Linked DNA regions of Algoriphagus sp. Y33. The protein of the gene in region 2 interacts with the protein of the main gene of each other region in a pairwise test. Links are inferred from orthologs where the notes say so. Each region holds a gene or a part of one and is shown on either strand. Other genes may lie near its edges.

Region 1 (3,153 bases), 3.0 Mb from region 2 along the record:
GAAAAAGACAGCTGATATCTTTGAGCCAACTCCGTTATGCAAATGTGGATTGCGCTCAAGGATTGAAGAAAGATTGGACTTTAAATCTGCAAGAGAAGCCTCTATTTGAGACTTATCGTTTATTCTCTCGACAGTATATTCCGGAAAAAGCAAACCAAGCACATCTTCAAAAAACTGCTGAATTGCTTTCGGGGATGGGCATGCTGAGCAATCCTGATGTGCTTTGTATAGTTTCGAAACAAAAGGCTCCATGAAAAAGGCGTTAGATGTATTTATAGCACAAAACCCACACGGATCACGTATGGTTCACCGTAGGGCGAACGAAGATTGTCATGCAATACATTATAAAGAAAGGTAAAGTTTGCCCCTCCTCTAGATCCAAAGGGAGCGAAATAGCCTCCTCCTAGAAACAAGGCATTTGACCAGATGCGCTCAAATTGCTCCGAGCGTCTATTAAAATTATCAAAATTGATAGACTCATATTCAGCATGAAGGAAAATATTGGGAAACACGTTGTATCTACTGAACAAACGCCCCCCGTAAGAGGAGGTCTGTCCACCTATAAATCTTTTGTCATTAAAATATTGATAAGTGATCCCTACTCCCGATGAAAACTTCGGAGTAATCATTACCCCTACTAATGGGGAAAAGTCTATTAATGTGACCGTTCCAAACTGCATTCCGAAATTGCCTCCATAGTACAAACGATCCTTGAATGCTATAGAATCTTCGGGGTAAATCTCCCGCTGGGCAAAGGAAGAAGTTTGAAACAAGGCAAATGCCAAGAAAAATAAGAGGAGATTTTTACTTTTTGACAATGACATAGAGGTCTTCAGTATTTTTCTTCATTAAGTACTTTTCACGTGCAAACTTCTCCAAGAGTTCAGGATTACTCATCAATTCCTCGCGTTCGGATTTGATTTTCTCCTTACGATTAAGATAAAATTCTTTTTGATCTTCGAGCTGCCCAAGTTTACTACTCAATTTTACTTGATTAACTATGTTATTAGAATCAATAAAAATCATCCATGCGAGAAAAAAGACTATCCCCAGAAAATAAAAACTCTTAGTGTACTTAAAATATTTGCTCATATCACATGACTATTAGTAGAACTCAAGGTACAAAAATGATGCAAAAAAAAAGACAGCCCGCCGAGGCGAGCTGTTTCTTTAATTTATAATTACCTATTGTTAAAACTTACCGTTAAATACAGCCGCGTCTCCCAATTGTTCTTCAATTCTAAGCAATTGATTGTATTTAGCCATACGGTCAGATCTTGAAGCAGAACCTGTTTTAATCTGTCCACAGTTCAGTGCTACAGCAAGATCAGCAATAGTAGAATCTTCAGTTTCGCCGGATCTGTGTGACATAACAGCCGTGAAACCTGCCTTGTGTGCAAGATTAACAGCGTTGATTGTTTCTGTCAACGTTCCAATTTGGTTTACTTTGATCAAGATAGAATTTGCAGACTTTTCTTCAATTCCTCTCTTAAGGAACTTCACATTTGTTACAAAAAGATCATCGCCTACTAACTGTACCTTATCGCCGATTTTGGCGGTAAGCATAGCCCAGCCTTCCCAATCTTCCTCTGCGCATCCATCCTCGATAGAATCGATAGGATATTTCTCAGTAAGTTCAGCCAAGTAAGCTACTTGCTCTTCTCTGCTTCTAGCTACTCCTGTAGCACCTTCAAATTTTGTATAGTCATATTTTCCGTCTACAAAGAACTCAGAGGCTGCACAATCCAATGCGATAGTTACATCGTCACCTGCTTTGTAGCCGGCTTTTGCGATAGCATCCAAAATACTTCCAAGAGCTTCTTCTGTACCCCCGGAGAAATTCGGAGCGAATCCACCTTCATCCCCTACTGCAGTACTAAGCCCTTTGTCATGAAGGATTTTCTTGAGGTTATGGAAGATCTCCGTTCCCATTCTCATTGCTTCTGAGAAAGTAGGAGCACCCACAGGGCGGATCATAAACTCTTGGAATGCGATAGGCGCATCAGAGTGAGAACCACCGTTGATGATATTCATCATTGGTACCGGAAGAGTATTGGCATTCACGCCCCCTATGTATCTGTAAAGCGGCTGATTTGACTCCATTGCCGCAGCTTTGGCTACTGCCAATGAAACACCAAGAATAGCATTAGCTCCTAGCTTACCTTTATTGGGTGTACCATCCAGATCAATCATAATCTGATCAATCGAGTTTTGCTCAAATACATCAAAGCCGACCAGCTCAGAAGCAATGATGTCATTTACATTTGCAACAGCCTTCATTACGCCTTTGCCCATGTATGCTCCTTTATCTCCGTCACGAAGCTCTACAGCTTCATTGATGCCTGTAGAAGCACCGCTGGGTACAGCTGCACGTCCAAAAGCTCCATTTTCGGTGTAAACATCTACTTCAATTGTTGGGTTTCCTCTAGAATCGAGAATTTGTCTTGCATGAATTGATTGAATCAACGTCATAGTTTTAAAAGGTTTAAGGGTATTAATTTTTATTGATTAAAGAAATAAAATCGTCAAACAGGTATCGGGAATCATGAGGGCCGGGAGAAGATTCCGGATGATATTGAACTGAAAATGCCGGCTTGTTTTTGAGTCTGATTCCCGCAACAGTACCATCATTCAGGTGAACATGGGTGATTTCAACCTCAGCGTTTTGTTCTGTATCCTCACGATTTATATTGAATCCATGATTCTGGGAGGTAATTTCACTTTTGCCTGTCAGGAGATTTTTAATAGGATGATTCAAACCTCGATGACCATGATGCATTTTGTAAGTAGATATACCGCAGGACTCGGCTAGTATCTGATGCCCAAGACAAATACCAAATACGGGCTTACCGGTTTCTAAAATATCCTTGGTAGTTTTTACAGCATATTCCATTACAGCAGGGTCCCCAGGACCGTTGGATAAAAAATAGGCGTTGGGAGCCCATTCTTCCATTTCAGCTAATGTAGCCTTGGCTGGAAACACTTTACAATACACACCACGATCTGCCAAGTTCCTAAGGATGTTCTTTTTGATACCAAAATCCACACAGGCAACTTTAATAGAAGCGTTTTCGTCCCCATAAAAATATGGCTCCTGCGTGCAAACTGTAGAGGAAAGTTCCAAACCATCCATATCCGGCACTTTATTCAGCT
Region 2 (3,147 bases):
TCCCGGGTCTGATACTGCCAGTCCATTGGTTCATTTGCAGGCAAATGGGAAAATAGTCGGGACAAGGGATTTTGTCAGGCCTTGGAATGAGAATGTGTATTCTGATAGTCAACACGGTACTAATGTGCTTTCGCTGATTGCATCCAATGAGCCGGGTAAAATGCTCGCGGGGGCACCTGACGCAGCTTATATCCTTGCAATCACCGAAGAGATAGCCACTGAATACCGGGTGGAAGAATACAATTGGGTTCGTGCCGCCGAATATGCCGACAGCTTGGGTACAGATATTATTAACAGTTCGGTGGGCTACTGGGATTTTGATGATCCGGAGATGAACTACACAAGGGCTGATTTGGACGGGGAGACCACCATAATTGCTAAAGGAGCTAGTATTGCAGCGAGTAAAGGGATTCTGGTAATAAACAGTGTAGGGAATACCGGGCCTTTAGAATCTACTTTAAATTCGCCTTCGGATGTGAAAGGGATTCTGGCAATAGGGTCAGTCACTAGAGAATTGGCAGTATCAGGTTTTAGCTCCCGTGGCCCCACGGGAGACGGAAGGATTAAGCCTGATTTGGCTGCTTTTGGTAGCGGTGCAGCACTTATTAGGTCAAATGGCTCGGTAGGCTACTCTAATGGCACATCTTTTTCGGCTCCTCAGATAGCTGCTTTAGCCGCTGGATTATGGGAAGCCAAACCCGAATGGACGAAGGACAAACTGATCGAAAGTTTATTGAACAGTGGGACACAGGCAGATGAACCTGATAATTTGTTGGGGTATGGCATTCCAAATTTCTTTGATGCACTGTATGGAGAAATACTTGGAGTGGATGAAAATGAAGAAGCTTTGGCCTGGAAAGTCTATCCGAATCCAATAGTAGGTGATGAGCTGAATATCCATTTCGGAAATAGCTTAAGTGCTGAATTTTCCCTGTTTGATTTCAACGGACGCATACTTGAAAACGTAAGGTTGAACAGAGCCACAGTAAAAGAACCTTTTCAGATTCTTTTACAAGGTTTGAAGCCTGGATTTTACTTGATCCGTATGCAAGACAGTTCACTGGTGAGACAAAGCAAATTAATAAGACAATAGGAATTTGGGGAGTGTGTATTAATTTAGTTTTTTCATCTGTTTATAATTAATTTTGTATGGTCAGATAGCCTGTCCCGATTCTCGGGAGAATCCCGCACAGGAAATAATCATCCCTCCCCTGAAGTAAGTTCGGGACAAGTTATGTGACGTTCTTCGTCATGCTCGATTTCATATAATCAATTCCCTATTCCCTACATATGTCTCCATTAGTTGCCCCTTCCATATTAGCTGCTGATTTTGCAAATCTCCAAAGCGAAGTGGAAATGCTTAATTCCTCAGAAGCTGATTATATCCATGTGGATATAATGGATGGTGTATTTGTTCCTAATATTTCTTTTGGAATTCCTGTGACCGAAGCGATTCATCGTTTCGCAAGAAAGCCCCTGGACGTACATTTGATGATCGTGAATCCTGATAATTACTTGGAAGCTTTTAGAAATGCAGGCGCAGAAATCATCTCGGTTCATTATGAAGCATGTACACATCTGCATCGCACGCTACAGGCTATTCACAACCTTGGAGTCAAAGCAGGAGTGGCCATTAATCCCCATACGCCTGTAGAACTGTTGTCCGACGTGATTCAGGATATTGATATGGTGTGTGTGATGTCTGTGAATCCTGGGTTCGGAGGGCAGAAGTTTATCGAAAACACATATTCCAAGGTTTCCCGGCTGAAGGATTTGATTCTGGCGAAAGGTGCCGACACAAAAATTGAAATAGATGGGGGAGTAAATCTTCAGAATAGCCCTAAATTGATAGCCTCAGGCGCTGATGTATTGGTGGCAGGAAGTTTTGTTTTTAGTTCTTCTGAACCCGTCCAAACAATACGCCTGCTAAAGGGTATTGGGATGGTGTAACTATTTGGTCATACCATTTATCATAAAAAACCTTAAAAACCTTACATGTTTCTTGAATTTTTGGGTTTTGAGGGCTTTATTGAGAATTGTAATAGAAATTAAAACCAACCGGATTATGAAAAAAGTATTGCTTTTCGGAGCGTTATTCGCGTTCCTAGGGCTTGCTGCTTACGCACAAGATGAAGAGAAAGTCACCGACGAGGAATTGGCTAAATATGCGAATGTTGAGGTGACATTCGATAATTATGTGAATTCAAAGACAGAGGAATTAAAGTCTATGATTTTGGAAAATGAAATTTTTCAAGGTGGTGGCCGATATAATGAGATCAAAGCTGCTTGGGGGGACGATGCTAAAATGACTGAAGCAGAAGTTACTGAAGAAGAAAAGGCTGCATTTGTGGAAGTAAAAGAGTTTCAAGAGTCTCTTCAGGGTGTTTTGAAAGAATACAAAACTGGCTTGATCATGGACGAGGAGATTTTGGGAGCAGGGACATACAATAAAGTATTGGCAGCTACAAAAGAGGATCCAGCTGTAAAAGAGAAACTTGATACTATGATTGCAGAAATGAAAGCAAAACAAGAAGCTGAAAAAGAAGATACATCCGAGCCTACAGATGGTAAATAAGATTATATTATAGCTAATATTGAGATGCCTCCCAACCGGGAGGCATTTTTTTTTAATTTCACACCAAAGAGTTCCACACATTCGTTTAGAAAAGTATGAATTTAAAAAAGCTACCCCTTTCCGTTATTCTTTGTTTTGTGTTGACAATGACATTTGCACAGCAGGAAGATATTTTTGGGATTTCCGAAAAAGCCAAAAATCCCAAAAGTGAATCCGGATTGGGCAATATCACCCGAAATGTCTTGGAGATGTTCAGCGTGGAACTGTCGGGAGGAGGTGCTTATCAGCAGTTTGGCACGAGCTTCTATTCTGAAAATGTAGATTTGTACCCTTCGTTCAATCGATATCAAAATTTGCAGGGAGGCCCTCTGGATATTTCTGAAGAAAATCGGCTGGAGATGAAGGGCGGGGACTGGGTGTTCCCAAACTGGAATGGAGGTGTAAGGATCAATCTTTTCAACCTTCTCACAGTGGGTGGAGGATTCGGCCAAGAATGGGGTAATCTAGCACCTATGCAGGGAGGGGATTATCAGTTTGACTTCGAGGGAGCCACCTACCAAGTGGATAAATTG

The links.
Region 1: the proteins of rpe (region 2) and eno interact in binary tests that used the Escherichia coli proteins (3 or more experiments, as listed by UniProt). The link is inferred for Algoriphagus sp. Y33 from one-to-one orthologs.

The regions. Positions count from the first base shown.
Region 1 is NZ_CP061947.1:4,637,281-4,640,433, forward strand. Bases 333-3,153 are described here. They hold eno (phosphopyruvate hydratase), read right to left. Parts: upstream 2,473-3,153; coding sequence 1,192-2,472; downstream 333-1,191. Other genes in these bases: ID165_RS18710 (hypothetical protein), read right to left, coding at 333-824; ID165_RS18715 (septum formation initiator family protein), read right to left, coding at 805-1,092; carA (glutamine-hydrolyzing carbamoyl-phosphate synthase small subunit), read right to left, coding at 2,495-3,153. Also shown: ID165_RS18705 (serine O-acetyltransferase), read right to left, coding at 1-252; more of ID165_RS18710, read right to left, coding at 273-332. UniProt on the Escherichia coli protein: Catalyzes the reversible conversion of 2-phosphoglycerate (2-PG) into phosphoenolpyruvate (PEP). It is essential for the degradation of carbohydrates via glycolysis.
Region 2 is NZ_CP061947.1:1,614,647-1,617,793, forward strand. What follows is about bases 306-3,120. They hold rpe (ribulose-phosphate 3-epimerase), read left to right. Parts: upstream 306-1,290; coding sequence 1,291-1,950; downstream 1,951-3,120. Other genes in these bases: ID165_RS06495 (S8 family serine peptidase), read left to right, coding at 306-1,093; ID165_RS06505 (hypothetical protein), read left to right, coding at 2,066-2,575; ID165_RS06510 (hypothetical protein), read left to right, coding at 2,671-3,120. Also shown: more of ID165_RS06495, read left to right, coding at 1-305; more of ID165_RS06510, read left to right, coding at 3,121-3,147. UniProt on the Escherichia coli protein: Catalyzes the reversible epimerization of D-ribulose 5-phosphate to D-xylulose 5-phosphate.